4 regions of the Pseudoalteromonas sp. SR41-8 genome follow, and region 3 is predicted to be linked to each of the others. Evidence: predicted binding sites of a transcription regulator. Region 3 holds the regulator's gene; each other region holds the start of a gene.
What was found. Region 3 encodes sigma-54, which starts transcription at its own class of promoters, with help from an activator protein. Its sites were predicted from a motif close to GTTGGCACGNNNNTNGNNT; they were not measured.
Positions count from the first base shown of each region.

Region 1: H5162_RS18880 (TorF family putative porin) is a predicted target of sigma-54. The motif match lies at 1,790-1,808, and genes of this name have one in related genera.
Region 2: H5162_RS01475 (diacylglycerol kinase family protein) is a predicted target of sigma-54. The motif match lies at 1,825-1,843, and genes of this name have one in related genera.
Region 4: H5162_RS07730 (hemerythrin domain-containing protein) is a predicted target of sigma-54. The motif match lies at 2,541-2,559, and genes of this name have one in related genera.

Region 1 is NZ_JACJEE010000039.1:27,989-32,359, forward strand. Features, by position in the region: gene H5162_RS18875 (aldo/keto reductase family oxidoreductase) at 1-878, shown strand, start outside; gene H5162_RS18880 (TorF family putative porin) at 1,012-1,689, opposite strand; gene H5162_RS18885 (hypothetical protein) at 1,979-3,142, opposite strand; gene H5162_RS18890 (helix-turn-helix transcriptional regulator) at 3,291-3,491, opposite strand; gene H5162_RS18895 (hypothetical protein) at 3,500-3,919, opposite strand; gene H5162_RS18900 (AsmA family protein) at 4,158-4,371, shown strand, end outside.
Region 2 is NZ_JACJEE010000001.1:349,390-353,760, forward strand. Features, by position in the region: gene H5162_RS01465 (sigma-70 family RNA polymerase sigma factor) at 1-242, opposite strand, end outside; gene H5162_RS01470 (branched-chain amino acid aminotransferase) at 605-1,606, shown strand; gene H5162_RS01475 (diacylglycerol kinase family protein) at 1,881-3,506, shown strand; gene H5162_RS01480 (VF530 family DNA-binding protein) at 3,549-3,815, opposite strand; gene H5162_RS01485 (DUF1496 domain-containing protein) at 3,881-4,183, opposite strand; gene H5162_RS01490 (TIGR02647 family protein) at 4,365-4,371, shown strand, end outside.
Region 3 is NZ_JACJEE010000033.1:13,531-17,901, reverse strand. Features, by position in the region: gene rapZ (RNase adapter RapZ) at 1-449, opposite strand, end outside; gene ptsN (PTS IIA-like nitrogen regulatory protein PtsN) at 633-1,085, opposite strand; gene hpf (ribosome hibernation promoting factor) at 1,090-1,377, opposite strand; gene H5162_RS17620 (RNA polymerase factor sigma-54) at 1,406-2,902, opposite strand; gene lptB (LPS export ABC transporter ATP-binding protein) at 2,969-3,694, opposite strand; gene lptA (lipopolysaccharide transport periplasmic protein LptA) at 3,691-4,224, opposite strand; gene lptC (LPS export ABC transporter periplasmic protein LptC) at 4,214-4,371, opposite strand, start outside.
Region 4 is NZ_JACJEE010000008.1:127,964-132,334, reverse strand. Features, by position in the region: gene H5162_RS07735 (TonB-dependent receptor domain-containing protein) at 1-1,769, opposite strand, end outside; gene H5162_RS07730 (hemerythrin domain-containing protein) at 2,078-2,503, opposite strand; gene H5162_RS07725 (S9 family peptidase) at 2,734-4,371, opposite strand, start outside.

The DNA of each region.
Region 1 (4,371 bases), on a different contig from region 3:
GTAAAATTGACGAACTAGTACTAGGGTTTTGGCGATTATTAGATTGGCAAATTACTCCACAACAGTGTTTAGCTTTTCTCGAGCAAGCAATTGAAGCTGGCGTAAGGCACACCGATCACGCTGACATTTACGGTGGATATGGCTGTGAAGCAGAGTTTGGTAAAACCTTGGCTTTAAAGCCAAGTATTCGAGATGAGATTAGAATTATTACCAAGTGTGGTATTAAACCTGCTTTTGCAAGCTTAGGATTAGCAGGCCAAGCTAATCATTACGATTCGAGTGCCGCACATATTATTAGCTCAGCACAGCAATCGTTAAAGCATTTTAATACCGATAGATTAGATGCATTACTTATTCATCGCCCTGATTATTTGATGAATGCAGACGAAGTAGCTGAGGCATTCACTACTCTTAAGCAAAATGGTGATGTACTCGATTTTGGTGTATCAAACTTTACGCCATCACAACTAAGTTTATTGCAGTCGCGTCTTGATTTTGAATTGGTGACCAATCAAATTGAATTTTCACCGTATGAAATGCAAGCACTTGATGATGGTAGTTTAGACCAATGTCAGTTACTTGATATTAAACCTATGTGTTGGTCACCTTTGGCTGGCGGTCGCATTTTTGCAGAAAATGATGAAAAAGCGATTCGCCTGCGTCAAGTACTTGAGCAAGTCGGTAGCGAAATTGGTGCAAGTTCTATTGATCAAGTGGTTTACGCGTGGTTATTAATGCACCCAAGTTTCCCATCAGTGGTACTGGGTACTGGCAACATTGAGCGTGTTAAATCGGCTGTTGCCGCTAAGCAGTTAAAACTCAGTCGTGAACAATGGTATCGTATTTGGCAGGGTTCAACAGGGCACAGTGTGCCATAGGAGTTGTAAGTTTTAAGCAGTCTGAGTTGAGGGTAAGTCTTGACATAAAATCTGAACTTAGCCGCTTACCGCTTACCAAGATCGAGAAAGGGCCTTACGGCCCTTAGTGTTGCAGCAAGTAACACATTCTTTTTTATAGGCTAAAGTCCATTGAAAAAGCAACGTAAGCCTTAATATCACTGTCATCCATATCGGTATCAGATAGACCAAAAGTGAAGCCATCTTTAGAGATAGATACGCCGTAGTCGATGATATCGTCATCACCAATAAAATCACCAGAGTAGTGACCTAAGTGTAAAGCCATTTCAGTGCCATTAGTACCAACTGCGAAACCGTAATCTGCAGTCAGGTATAACGAATCACCAAAGTCTGTGCCATCACCGCTTGCGGCTGAAGTTGCAAGAACTGATGCGCCAAAGCTAAAGCCACCCATACTGATGCTACCGTAAATTTCAGAAAAATCAGCGTCTGCGCCAGAAGCTGCATCAGGGTAAGCGTAATAGATGTAGCCAACGTCGTAGCTCATATTTTCATTAATATCGCCACCAAAACCAGCATAGAGATCAAGCTCGTAGGTCATTTCATCGGCCCAGCTTGCATTTGAAGCCCAAGTACCAGCATAAAAACCTGATTCGTTGGCATAATCAATACCACCTGAAATTGCAGCATCACCACCGGTTTGTTCTTGACCACGCCATAAGTAGTTTGAAGTTGCTGCGGCATTGGCTGTTACTTCTGCATATGCTGCTGTAGATGTTGCACCCATGAGTACAAGTGTGCTGATCGCAATTGCTGATTTTAGTTTTAACATGTTTGGTATCCTGTTGTTATGCTGATTTTTTGGCTCGCAATTATTAATTAGATTGCAGTCTATAATTGCGGATCCTATTTTTAGTTGTCTACTAGGATAATTGCACTGCTTGTGCCAAGTTAAATGAAAAGCAATAATTTATATTTAAATTACTTTATAAACAAAGGTATAAATATTTATAGTGAAAGGATGAGATTGTTTTTTACGAAGCTTGCGCACTTTATTGGTGCGTAAAAAAACCCGCATGCACAACTCAGTTGCAGCGGGTTTTTGTATTTTTTACTGTGGTTTAACCAAAAATAGTACGCATTAGGCTGATTGTTTCGTTCACGCCACGGCCTTTTTGTACTTCGCTGATAATTGAATCACGCTTTGCGCGAATATGCTCAGGCATATCGTCAGCAGCAAGTGCGCGATCAACAAGTATTTCAGCAGACTCTTTACCACGACGCACTTTTCTAGTGCCAGTGGTTGTTGTACGCTTTGGTTTACTCAATAACTTGATGTAGTTAGAGTTTTCAGGCGTGTTTTTGTCTGCGTGATAGAAAAAGCACGGAATTAACGCTTTGATTGCAACAAGTTGTTGATCCAGCTCGCTGTCACCACTTGCCATTTTAAACCAAGACATACCATGAACTGCTTGGACAATATCCTGCCAATAACGCGCAAAGTCACGATTATTTAATTTAGTAATAGCCAATGCTGAACAAAGTGCATCTAAACGGGTGTTATTAATTGGTGTAAAAACATCTGGGCGGCGCATTGCTAATAGACGAGTTGCCGGTGCAAGCGTTGGCTTTTCATTGCTATCAGTAAAGGCTTTTAAATATTTGACCACAAATTCTTGGTAATCAGCTTCAGTTACTTCACCTTCTAAAGGTATATGTGCTAATGCTTCATCAAATAATGCAGGCAGGTCGGCAAGCATTTGATGAAAAGCTTTGGCGCTTTTAGTAGAGCTAAACCATTCAACATCAAAATTATAACTACTTGGATCCAGTGCAGAAGTATGTTTGCCACTAAATGCTAATAAATCTTCAGGGATCATCTCTTTCAGTGATTGCTCGCGAATACCAGCTATATAGTTGGCAAGGCGTAACTGTTCATCAAGGGCTAACACATCTTTATGTTGCTCTATAAATACACTAACTACAGGCCAAGGCGCTACGCGTAATGTTTTCAATTGTAAGAAGCTAATTGCTGAAACTAATAAGTCATTAAGCTTTTTTAAAATTGGTAATTGATTGGTTTCGAGTAAGTCATGATTAATACGGTCACGGCTAGCATTAAGTAGTTCATAGCACCAACCTAAGAAGTCTTCAGGATGATTTTCTATTTTCACCGCCATCAGGTTTAAGCTGATTTCAGAAGCCTGCTTTAGAATATTTTGATAAATATGGCCTTCTTGTTCGCCTAATGCCATTTGTGAAGGTGAAATGAGCAATTTTTTCATGCCTGATGGTACTCCGGTTAAATACATTTTTCAGTTGTTTAATTTTAGCGCAAAACGTCTTAAAACAACAGGGCTGTGCATCATACCGGAGAATACAGGGGATGCAATCTTGATAAGTTAAATCTGCACAAGATTGCATTTAAAGGGGTTAATCTGCTTCTTCAAGTGAAAATAACTGCTCCACAGTAGTTTCAAACTGCCGAGCTATCTTCAATGCAATGATCACTGAAGGTGTAAAGCGTGATGTTTCGACCGTGCTGATTGTTTTGCGTGAAACGGCGATAGCATCGGCTAGCTCTTGCTGTGAAAGCCCAGCGGCTTTGCGAAATTCAGCTATATGGTTTTGCACATTATCTCCTAATCACGGCTTTGCCAAAAAATTGAAAAGCCATATACCAAACTCATAACAGCTAAGTAAAAGGTGGCCATGGTACTGTGTGTTACATCAACAGCAAGGTTATCTGAAGCTAAATATATCGCCCCCATGCTAAACAGCAGAGCGAGTACAACATGTTTATAGGCTATCGTGTCTATAGTATTTAAATACTCATCTTTATAAGTCAGGCGGTAACTTAATTTCCATGTAAAGCCACCTCTGATCACAAACATAAAAAATGAACCAAGAAAAGCAGCACTTCCTAAAAACAGCAGCGGTGCTGATGTGTGATTAAGCATGGGGTAAACGCTAATAATTAGTAAGGTTATACCCATGAAGATCGAAAACCATGCGTTTTGGTTCATAAATTTTTCTTCGGTTTTAATATCTTGTTGTTTCATAAAGTCCATCCTGTGAAAGTGTTAATTTATATTTTTGTAACCTACAGGTATCAATGTAACCTTGGGGTATCATTTGGTCAAGTTGTTTTTTGTAACCTAAAGGTATCAAAATATTTCAGTCACAATTCATATATTCAATGTAGAATGCAGGGAATAGCATTTTTATTCGTTGCACAATGATTTTAATGCTAACTCCCGCTATGATAAGAACATTATTTGCACATTTGAAAGGACCATCATGAAGACCTTATTTAAAGTTATTGGTGTCATATTATTATTGCTTGTTGCTTTAATTATTGCTGCACCGTTTTTAATTCCAACCGATGCCATTTTTAATAAAGTCTCTGAGCAGGTTGAGCAAACCACAGGGCGTACTTTAACTATTAAAGGCGATAAAACATTATCCGTTTTTCCTTCTTTGAAGCTTGAACTTGAAGATGTGCATTTTGCCA
Region 2 (4,371 bases), on a different contig from region 3:
TAACGAACAATGCTGATCATCCAGCTGATGACAGTGCCTTTAGTTACTTGATAATCAGATGCATTGTGCCAAATTTTCACAAATGCATCTTGTAGCGCTTCTTCAGCATGTGCACGATTGCTTAACATTTTTAAGCTGATCGCAAACAGCTTTGCACTTGTGGCATTATACAATTTAGCAAATGCCTGTTTATTGCCCTGTGCGGTTGCACTTAGTAGGGGTAATAATTCGTCGGTTTCCATAAAGTTCCTATTTTTATTGTCAGTTGGTAAACGTTTCAGGATGTAAATTGGATGCAAAAAACCAACTAAATGATGGGTGCTTACTATTATTTTCATGCTTTTCCACCAGTTAGCCTAGCAGCAAAATACGGCTTATCAAGTTGAGAAGCTCCGTCGGCTATTTGGTAGCAAGGTTTTACAATCGAAGTTTTGAAGTGATTAATGACTCTTTTAAGCAAAACAATATGGCTGACAAAATTGAAATTTTACCAAATTGCAAAAAAATCCCGTTGCTTACAATAAATGCCTTGTTTTAGTTATGGTTAAACGGTGCATGAATGTCATACAATGGGGTAAAAGTAGACCACATAAGAGAGATTAAAATGGCCGCATTCGGTACCGTATTTATGCCGCAGATGATTCAAGCACGTTTTACTGATAACGCTTGGAGCGAAAGCTCTGTTGTTCCGTCAGATAAAATTGAACTTCATGCTGGTGCACATGTTCTTCACTATTCAAGTACATGTTTTGAGGGGTTAAAAGCATTTCGCCATGAAGACGGCTCAGTTTATATTTTCCGTATGGACGCTAACATTGCCCGCATGAAACAAAGCTCGCATTTATTAAGTTTACCTGAAGTTGATGGAGCCATGCTTGAAAAAATGATCATTGATATTGTTCGCCAATATGCTGATGAAACGCCGTTACCACCGGGCTCTATGTATATTCGTCCAACTCATATCGGTACTGAAGCTGCAATTGGTAAAGCGGCTGTGCCGTCATTAAGTTCATTATTGTATGTGCTATTATCACCTGTTGGTGATTACTTTGCTGGTGGCGCGACTGCGCTGCGAGTATTGTTAGAAGAAGATGGTATGCGCTGTGCCCCACACATGGGTATGATCAAAAGCGGTGGTAACTACGCTAGCGCATTAGCACCCATTACGGCAGCACGCTTGCAACATCAAGCCGACCAAATTCTATTCTGTCCAGGCGGTGATGTACAAGAAACTGGTGCCGCAAACTTTATTTTAATTGATGGTAATGAAATTATTACTAAAGCGCTAGACAGCACCTTTTTACATGGCGTGACGCGCAGCAGTATTTTAACCATCGCTAAAGATTTAGGTATGACAGTATCCGAGCGCAATTTTACAGTCACTGAATTACTTGAGCGTGCTGCAAAACCGGGTACTGAAGCTGCTTTATCTGGCACTGCTGCGGTATTAACCCCAGTGGGTACTTTTATTCATAATGATAAAGAATACAAAGTGGGCAGTGGTGAAGCAGGGCCAACGACAATGCGTTTGCGCCAAGCCCTTAACGATATTCAATGGGGTAAAGCACCAGACCCCCATGGCTGGTTAACCAAAATCGACGTGTAAAGTTAAACGATATGTTTTTATAAAAAGCCTAGGTTATTTATAACCTAGGCTTTTTTATGGTCTAAGTTATTTAATAATCTATACTTTCAACTGTGTAAGTTAGCTGCAAAGGTGTGTAAAAATAACGTATGTAAACACAGCAAGTATCACTAAACTAATCAGTTGATATCTTAATGCTATGAAATATATATGAATATTTATTTCTGTGAAATTTTATTAGTGGCGCATAGATTGCATTTCTATTTGGGTATAACTAACGACAAAAGGAGCGTTTATGTGGGCCGCAATAAGTTACTTATTATTGGCAATTGTATTTATCATTATGGGGTGGCAGGTTAGTCCTAGCTATTTTTCGCTGCTATTCTATTGGACGGCTTTATCTTTATTACTGGTAAGCGGTGCCTATTTTTTTAATATTGCAAAAATTTTTCGTAAACGAGAAAACGGTGTTATCCCGTTTTACATTCGTTGGGCTTTCATACCTTTTTTATTGGGGGCACAAGTTTATAACGCGTGGAGCCGAAAGCACGATAAAGTACCGCCATTACAACAAATTAACGAACACTTATTTTTAGCCTGTCGGTTATTCCCTTCAGATATAGATACTTTAAAAGATAACGGTATTACCGCGATTTTAGATGTAACCTGTGAATTTGATGGACTTGAATGGTCATCAACACAAGAAAACATAAACTATTTAAATATCCCTGTGCTTGATCATCGAGTCCCAACACGTTCGCAGCTTAATCAAGCGATTAACTGGATTGCCCATCATATTAAAGATAATCGTCGAGTGGTGGTGCATTGTGCGTTGGGTCGTGGTCGATCGGTGTTTGTGATGGCGGCTTATTTACTCAGTCAAAATAAGGAGGCTGATGTACATCAAGTGCTTGCGCAAATAAAAGAAACACGCGAAACCGCTAATTTAAATAAACACCAACTACGTCAAATAGTTAAACGCCATAGAAAGGGTGAGTTATTAATCAAAAATAAAGCGGTATTAATTGCTAATCCAGTTTCCGGCACTAAGTTATGGCAGCAAAAAGAGCATTTAATTGTTGCGCGTTTATCTGCTTATTATAACTTAAAAGTGATGATCACATCAGTCGAGAAAAATGGGATTGTGTTGGCCAAACAAGCGATAGCTGATAAGCCAGATATGATCATCGCCTGCGGAGGCGATGGCACAGTGGCAGAAGTGGCAAGTGTTTTGGTAAACACAGACTGTAAATTAGGTATTATCCCATTTGGCACGGCCAATGCTCTAGCACATGTTTTAATGGGAATTAAGTCAAAGTTGATCCCTGTGGAAGTAGCATGTGATTTGATTATTGAAGGGCAAACCAAGCAAATGGATACAGCATATTGCAATGGTGAGTTAATGCTGCTGTTAGCAGGGATTGGCTTTGAACAACACATGATTGAAAAAGCCGATCGGGATACTAAAAACGAGCTTGGTCAGTTCGCATATTTACAGGGCTTCTGGCAAGCTTTAGGCGAACAAAAAGCCCAAGATTTCACAGTACAGCTAGATGATAACGAGCCGCAGCAAATACATACCAATAGTTTAATTGTCGCTAATGCTGCACCTTTTACTACTTTACTAGCGCAAGGTGGGGGACAGCCTGATCACTATGATGGCTTGCTCGATGTTAATTGGCTTACTCCAAACCAAGACGCATCAGCCAATGTATTAAGTATTGCTGAGCTGGTATTTAGCAGTATTACCCAAGCACATTTTGCGATTAATTCACATCATACCAATGCGCGCCGCGTTGCAATATCGGCGACTCAGGAAATAAAATATGTACTTGATGGTGAAGTTAAAAGTGCTGATAAATTGATCATTGAAATTACTCCGCAATCACTGGAGGTGATCTGTGCAGAGCAGGTCGAGTAACTGAACTTGTTGCGCGTTATAAGCTATAACGCGCAATGGCTGTTACTTCTTTTTAATACTAGGCCACACAAAGCCACTGTTTTGCGGTTGTGCATCGACACAGTTATCGAGGTATAACTGCTCGACCTTGGTACGAGCCCAAGGTGTTTTACGTAAAAATTTTAGGCTCGATTTTACACTTGGGTCTGATTTAAAACAGCGAATATCAACATGCTCACCCATCGCTTTCCAGCCAAGTGTTTGCTCGAGTTTTACTACTATTTGTTCGAGTGTAATGCCATGTAACGGGTTGTTTGCTTGCTGATTCATAATTCACTATTGCTTGATAAAAGTCGCTGCTATTGTAACGTAACTGTGCGTTGATACCAATTCTATTAATTAACGCGAATTGTTTTAGGAGCGGTTGGGTAAATAATTTCATTTTGCTCGTTGAGCATTAACCAATTTAACGCGCTATTATTGTGATGAGGGTTTTTTGCTGCACAAATCACCCGCACATTAGCCATTATAATAATCGCACCTTCGCTGTAGCGTTGATCTTCAAACCAACAGAGTTGTTGCTCGCTAACTATATTTTTTGCGTCAAGAAACAAGGCTGGTTTTTGATTATTACTGAAACTATTAGCCGAGTAAATTACACTGATAAAACAGATGCCTATAATCGTTATAATTCGCATATTTAGCCTTTGCATTAAAAAATAACTACACTAAGCTTATACCTAAGTTATCCCAAAATACTAGTTTCAGTTGCAATTAAATGCGTTTAAACCAGCCCACTTAGGGTTTTAGGGTGACTTGGCCATAAAATGTGTTAGGGTAAAATCCACAAAAATAATTTTCTAAAGACAAGGTGAGCACATGCAAT
Region 3 (4,371 bases):
TCACGGATTGACTCAGCAAGCTGGTGGACACTGAGATCTGTGGTATCAAGCATGAAATCAGCACGAGTAGTTAATACATCAAGCAACACTTTTTCTTGCTTGATGGCTAAATCCAGTGGCAAAGAATCCAAAGATAATGGGTGTAAGCGGCGGGTTTCAGAAAAGCGTTTGATCAGGGTTTGATCATCACTGTCTAAATAAAATAGCGTCGGATTTGCAAAACCAGGCAAGTATTCAAGAATGTCGTTAAATTCTTCCTGCTCTTTCGGTAAATTACGAACATCGATACTGACGGCAATTTTGTCGTAATTATCAGAGACACTGCGTACTAATGACGGTAATAAGTTAACTGGAATATTATCTACACAATAATAGCCAAGATCTTCTACTACACGTAAAGCAACAGATTTACCTGAGCCAGAACGCCCACTGATGATGATTAACTCCATGTAAATTCTCCTTCATTTAATACCAATTTTATTAAAAACATGCTCATTCTTGCTTGTTAAATAACCCACTAACTTTGTTTAAAATTATTTATATAGAACAACTATATCTCATAATTTCCACCTTGTTCTAGAGCTATTTTCCTGTTGCAATAATTACTCTCTAATTCAATACAATTGGTATGACTACGATTGAGCTGCAATTACATGATACAAATCTTGGTCTGTTTTTGCGCTACGTAGTTGTTTACAAAAATCTTTGTTATTGAGTTTATCAGCAATTGTGGCTAACGTCTTCAAATGAAGTTGGCTGTCACCATCTGGTACGATGAGGGCTACAAATATATCAACTGGGCGATTATCAATCGCATCAAAATCAACCGGTGATTCACTCACTAAAATTATTGCTAGCGGGTTTTCAACACCACTCATACGGCCATGAGGGATAGCAATACCACGACCAATACCGGTACTACCTAGTTTCTCTCTCGATAGTAGTGCGTTGAGGATTTCTTGTTGTGATAGCTGAGGGAGCTGTTCATGAGCCAATTGGCTTATAAATTCAATGATCCGTTTTTTGCTATTAAAAAGGACCGCAGCTTTACTGCAGTCCTGACAAATAAGTGAGCTTAATTTCATAGTGTTAGTGTCGAGCGTGCTTCTCTTTGTGTTTAATTACTTGACGATCAAGTTTATCGATTAGTCCGTCAATAGCTGCATACATGTCTTGGTGCTCAGTCGAGGCAAATAATTCAGCGCCACTGACATGTAATGTGGCCTCTGCTTTTTGGCTTAGTTTTTCTACATCAAGAATAACATGGACATTATTGATATGATCAAAATGCCTTTCAAGCTTGGCAAACTTATTGTTTACATAGTCTCTTAATGAATCAGTAATTTCTACGTGACGACCAGTTAAATTTAGTTGCATAAGCATTTTCCTCTTGTGATTTTACGCCTTAAATCAAACTTTTACGTTGATTTGACGGTGGAATAGCCAGCGACTCGCGGTATTTTGCAATAGTCCGTCTAGCTACTTTGATACCTTGCTCTGCCAATATATCTGCAATCTTACTATCACTCAATGGTTTCGCTGAGTTTTCTGCACTGATCAATTTTCTGATCAATGCTCGAATAGCTGTCGAAGAGCATTCGCCGCCGTTCTCAGTGCTTACATGACTTGAGAAAAAATACTTTAACTCAAAAATACCACGGGGGGTATGCATGTACTTTTGTGTCGTTACGCGAGATATTGTTGATTCGTGCATCTCAACCATTTCAGCAACGTCGTTTAGTACCATAGGTCGCATTGCTTCAGGGCCATGCTCAAAGAATCCCTGCTGTTGTTTTACAATGCAGTTAGTTACTTTGAGTAACGTCTCGTTACGACTTTCTAGGCTTTTAATAAACCATTTAGCTTCTTGCAAATGCGAACGTATAAATTGGCTGTCAGTGCTTGATTTTACTGAGCGTGACATTGCCGCATATTGGCTGTTCACTCTAATTTTTGGCATGCTGTCTGGATTAAGTTCAACCACCCAGCGACCTTTAATTTTTTTCACCGAAACATCAGGTATAACATACTCTGATTCTTCGCGTACTATAGTATCCGCAGGCTTTGGATTAAGGCTGTGGATCAATGTCATTACTTCTTTCAGCTCATCTTCTTTAAGCTTAGTCTTTTTCATCAAAGTGCGATAGTCACGACTAGCTAATAAATCGATATGATCAGTTAAAATCATTTTAGTCTCGCTAATCCAAGGAGTTGCAGGATCAAATTGATTTAATTGAATACATAAACATTCTTGTAGGCTGCGCGCAGCAATACCAACAGGGTCAAATAACTGAATGCGTTTTAACACTGCTTGCACTTCGTCTAGTTCGATTTCTTCTTCGTTATTACCTTGATTTAAGCTCTCTGCGATGTCTTCGCAGCTCAAGGTTAAAATACCTGAATCGTCAACAGCTTCAACAATCGCAATGGCAATAGCTTCATCGGTTGGACTAAAAGGTGTGAGCTGTAATTGCCACATCAGATATTCGTGCAGGGTTTCAGTTGAAGCACCTTGATAAATTGACTCATCTTCAGGCATTGGGCCGGATGACGTATTTGGCGCAGCACTCATGTATTCGTCCCAGGTGACGTCCATAGCCATTTCGTCACTTAAAGTCTCTTTACTTAATGCTTCGCTACTTTCTTGTTCATATTCGCTGGGCTTGTCGTCTGCTGATGCACTAACAGTTAAGTCATCGTTGTCTTGTTTTTGTTCGTTTTTACCAGCCGTGTCGTCTGAATATTCATGCTCTTCTAGCTCTAACAATGGATTGCTGTCGAGTGCTTCTTGAATTTCTTGCTGGAGATCCAATGTACTGAGTTGCAATAAGCGAATTGCTTGTTGCAGCTGTGGTGTCATTGTAAGTTGCTGGCCCATGCGCAGCTGGAGTGATTGCCTCATGTATCTCTAACAATCCTTTTATTGTTATCATCGTTAAGTCTAGCAGATACTTAGCCGAGCGTGGCTTTATAGCCTAAATTGCTCGCCCAGGTAAACATCGCGGACTGTTTGGTCGGCAAGTACATGCTCAGGGGTACCTGATGCAATTAACTCCCCATGAGAAACTATGTAGGCTTTTTCACAAACATCAAGGGTTTCTCGTACATTGTGGTCGGTAATAAGTACGCCAATACCACGGTTTTTAAGGTGTTCAATAATCTTCTTTATATCTAACACTGAAATAGGATCAACGCCAGCAAAAGGCTCATCAAGTAAGATAAATTTTGGATTTGCGGCTAAAGCGCGTGCAATTTCAACTCGACGACGTTCACCACCAGATAATGCCATACCTTGGCTGTCGCGAATATGTTGAATGCTAAACTCATCAAGTAAGCTGTCTAGTGCTTCTTCTCTGGCTTGTTTATTCAGCTCTTTACGAGTTTCTAAAATAGCCATCAGGTTTTGATAAACAGTTAACTTACGAAAGATGGATGATTCTTGTGGTAAGTAGCCAATCCCTAACCGTGCGCGACTGTGCATTGGCAGTAAAGTGATGTCATTATCATCAATACTTATTTTACCTTTGTCGCTAGGTACTAAACCCACAATCATATAAAAAGTGGTGGTTTTACCTGCGCCATTAGGACCCAGTAAGCCAACAATGCTGCCTGCGCTAACTTCTAAACCCACGCTTTTTACAACTTGGCGACCTTTATAGCTTTTTGCTAAAAATTCAGCTTTTAATATACTCATGGCTGCCCTTTAGGTTTGTCTTTTTTACTGTCAACAGGTACCAAAATAGTGTGTACGCGATCGTTTGAGCTTGCGCCTTTTTCAGCACTGATCAGCTGTTGGTCCATATCATAGGTAATGCTTTTGGCATTAATTTTTTGACCTGCTTGAGTGACTTGTGCATTACCAATTAACGTTAAATAGCGCTTGGCGACATCGTAACGGACTTCATCAGCACTGGCGCTCATTATTGTGCCATCAGTTTGTTTTTCTTCAAAGTAAGCAGGGTTACCAGTTGCAACAAGCAATTGTTTGTTATTGCCTAAATCTTCGCGCTTATGGACTTCAAGTCGATCCGCTTTGATACGGCGGTTACCATGAATGATTTCAACATTTTTTTCAAAAATACCGATATTATCTTTCAGTTGGGCAAGCTGCTTTTCAGCACTGATAGAGACTTGATCCGCAGGTGGTGCCGTATTTTCAGCAAAGCTTGCAAAGGCAATGAATAAGCTTGGTATCACAAGCAAGTGAGCAAATTTATTGGTCATAATATATGGTTCGCGTATGGTTAATTAGTTCTACCACTTCGGCTTTTAAGTCGGCATGGAGGCCGCGCCCAGTGATCTTTAAATTTGGTCCGATTAATTCAACTGGTTGTTCTGAACTCATGGTTTGTAGTTCAATATCAACCTGAA
Region 4 (4,371 bases), on a different contig from region 3:
ACACAAGGTTCATCAGCTATGGCCACTTCACAGTTTGGTAAGTTATCTTGGTTAATGATTTTGTCTTTAAAATCATTGTAAAACACCGTTACGTTACCACTAAAACTATCACTGCCATTAAAGTAAGCAGCCATTTCGTAGTTTACACTGGTTTCTGGTTGTAAGTCTGGCGTGCCAACAAAAGGTTTAGTACCTTGGCCACCAAAACCTGTAATACCAGAGAATAGTTGGTTTGGCTCTGGGGTTTTGTAACCTGTGCTGATACCACCTTTGAAAGTCCATTCATCAGCAGGAGAGTAGGCTAAATAAGCGCGAGGACTAACTTGTGAGCCAAAGATATTATGATGATCATAACGAGCGCCGAAAGTTGCAGTTAGATTTGTGGTAATTTCCCAGTTATCTTCAGCAAATACAGCTGTTTGACGATGATCTTGAGTCGTACCTTCACGGAAGCCATCCCCGTACATACCAAATACACCATCTTCCATTTCGGCATCAAAATATTGTGCGCCTACTACAAAATAGTGGTTATCTATATTTGATTCAAACTTAGTATCAATAATTAAGTTATCAAGTTTTAGTGTACGCATTGGGCGTGGTAAAAAAGTCTCATCAAGTTGAGCGTAAATTGCATCCGTTAGTTCTGGCTTGTCGATGCCTTGATCTTGTACTGCTTGGTCCCAAATGGCCTGCACACCTAAACGCTCTTGTACATTAAGAGGTAATGAGCGACCAAAGTTTTCACTGCTGCTTTGGGTAATGCTGCTGGTCAGCGTACCAACATCGTATCGACCAACATGTGCAAATACAAATTGCTCACGTTCAACACGTTGATATGGAGTATAACCAACGCGTGGCTGTACAATGCCTTTGCTAACACGCCATAAACTGACTGGGCTATCTAACGTACCTGTTTGACCTTCGGTGTTATCGTAACGCTGTTTGGCTATGTCGTACTCAAAGGTGATTTCATTCTGATTATTGATCAGGTAGTTTATTGTTGCGCCGGCATTCCAGTTACGTGCTGCAACGATTTTTTTATCGCCAAAGCTACCATCATCAACCCACATGCTGCCATCTGGAAGTGGTAAACTTTCGCTGTAAGTTGGCTCACTTTCTTGACGGTCATAAAAACTACCACGGATCCCGTAAGTTAATCCCTCAACGCCGCTTGGTCCGGTCAAATATATATCGACTTTATTATCGTTACCGTATTGATCGTCTTGTTGGATATTACTGCTTACCGTGACGCTACCATGGGTGCTATCAAGATTTTTACGAGTGATAATATTGATTACACCACCGATTGCATCAGCGCCATATAAAGTGGACATTGGGCCACGAACGACTTCAATTCGCTCGATAGCCTCAAGTGGCGGCATATACATAAATTGGCTGTTACCAAAGTTGTTTGGGCCTATATTACCTACGTCACTTTGACGGCGGCCATCAATAAGCACTAGAGTATAGCTTGCGGGTAAACCACGCATGGTAATACTAATATTACCGTTTTTATCTTGTCCGGCACCAACATCGATACCTTCGATATCACGAAGCGCATCAGCAAGGCTAGTAAATGGCTTATTTTGTAGATCTTCGCGAGAGACAACTGAGACACTTGCAGGTGCATCTATTAATTTTTGCTCATAACCAGAAGCGGTGACAACCATCACTTCCATATTTTCAGCTGTGTCATCATCAGCAATAAGTGTTGTTGATGTTAATAATGCACTGATCAGTGAGGCCAGATAAAGCGGGCGGGATTTCATTGTACTTCCTTCATGACAAGAATAAAGATTATTAATCTAATAAGTAACCAAGGTGGGTATGATAACAATTATCAGTTGTATATTCAATTGCGAAATATTTACATTCAATGAATGATTTTCATATTAAATAAAGGTGGGGGATGGAGCATGAGCATTAAAAAACCCAGCGTTTGATGCCGGGCTTAGTTAATTTAAGAGTATTTGCTTAGCCAAGTATTGACCGTGTTAGAGGTGCCTAATAAATGCAAATGGTATAGAGTTGTTGCTATTTAGAGAGCTTTATAAATTAAAGCGGGCACATATAGCAGTTAACTCATCGCATCATTATACTTTTCGGCTAGACTTTCTTTTTGACTTTCGGTTAGCGCTTTACCGGCTAGTTGAAATACTTCATGCTCTTCTTCAGCGAGATGATGATGTACAAGATGATGTAATTTTTTAGCGGTCACAAGCCACGCTGGTGAGCTCATATCAGTTTCTTCAAGTTGCTCAATCAATTCATCAAGTTCATGATGCTCTGCAATACTATGACGGGCTTTTTCATGGGTTAAATCATCAAACATCAAAGGATTGTAGAAATAACGCTCTTCAAATTTAGCATGTTCTACTAACTCATGTTTTAAATTATCCATAAGAGACTGTCTATTCGGTGACTCCCCCTGGGTTTTTATCAGCGCATCGACAAGCGAACGTTGTTTATCGTGATCATTACGAAGTGCTTCAAAAATATTCATGGGTTTTCCTTGCTTTACTCATTAATTACAATGAATATTGCAAGACAGAAGCCAACTTTTAAGTTGTTGTAATATATTGATTTAATTTTTATATTTTAGCTTGTTAGGATGTTTTCTTGTAAAAATTACCGAGTTAGGTCTTTATATTACATCCATATACATTGTTATTCAAAAGCAAAAAGGCCAACATGAATGTTGGCCTAAAAGCATATTTACACAAAATAAGAGAGTTATTTATTGGCGTCTTTTACCGCTTTTAACTTGCCTGCATGGTCAATCTCGAATGCTGGCATGTCTTTTTTGCCGTCAATTAAATAGTTATCCATCCAACGCATTAAACGTAAACTGTAATCATATTGCGCGGCTACTTTACGGTTACCATGACCTTCGCCTGGATAGTATACAAGGCGTACATCTTTGCCTTGTACTTTCATATAACGGTATAGTTCCATTGATTGTGCAGGGTGTACGCGAGGATCATCTTTACCATGCATGATCAGTAATGGTGTTTTAGACTGGCCAGCCCAGTAAATAGGGCTGCGCTCTAAATACCACTGCCATTTATCCCATGGGTATGAACGTGCATGCACAAGATTCATTTCGTTGGAAATATCAGTAGTTCCAAATTTAGATAGTTGGTTGGTAACACCTACAAACATTACGCTCGCAGCAAAGTGTTCAGTTAATTTTGTTGCGGCCCATGCTGATGCATAACCACCATAAGAGCCACCCGTAATACCAACACGTTTAGTATCAACTAAGCCCATTTCAACAAGATGCTGTTTAAAGTCAATTAAATCGTCAAACTCTTTACCTGCATAGTCGTTTTGACCAAGCTTTGAATAATCAACGCCTTTACCTGTAGAGCCACGGTAATTTGGGTAAAAGACTGCATAACCACGTGCAGCCCCCATTTGACCTGGGCGCGAGTAGTTTGTTACCCAACCGTCTTTGTCATGGCTTTCAGGGCCACCGTGCACTGACATGATCAATGGATAGCGCGTGCCTTTTTCATAATCTAATGGGTAGACTAATATGCCATCAATCTCAACACCGTCGCGGGCCTTAAGTGAAATAGTTTCTTGCTTAGCAAAACGTTTGTCATTCAACCAGTTGTTTGAATCCGTTAAACGTTGTGCTTTAGAGCCACGAATAATGAATACTTCATTTGGGTGCTTTGCAGTGTTTGCACGTAGCGCTAAGGTTTTATCTGAATCAGAAATACTCAGATTTGATGCAATAAATTGGCCTTCATTAATAATTTTTTTGTATTTATTAGAGCCGGTTTTAATGCTTGCGACAAAACTTTGCGTACCTACATTGGCAATAAAATTAAGCGTGTTGCGTTTATGTGACCATTCAAAATCAACGATATGACCCATGAAATTAGGTAACCAATCACTTACTTCACCTGTTTTTGTGTCAGCTAAAAATAAACGACCAGCTGCTGGATCATGCTTATCTTCGGCACCTAGAATTGCGATGTAACGACCATCATGAGACAGTTCAGCACTGTCTAATTTACCTTCAGTAGCAAACGACATCGTCACTTGATTAGTCGCAATATCAAATAAGTGCCATTGTGATTTAGTGTATTTGTCGTCAATTAGCGCTGTAGGCTGGGTTTTTACTAATAACTTATCGCCTTTTGCGGCCCAGTTTACATCACTTACATAGTTCGCAACGTTAAGCGCTGTTGGTGTCAGAGGTTTATCTGTTTTGGCTAAATCGACAATAAATAGTTGTTTATCTTTTAAGCCTAGCTCATACACCTCAGCCATAAAGCCTAATTTTTTTAGCTCTTTTTCAGATTTATCAGCCGCTGGCATAGCTAAAATAGCGAGTTGTTTGTTATTCGGGCTTAACTG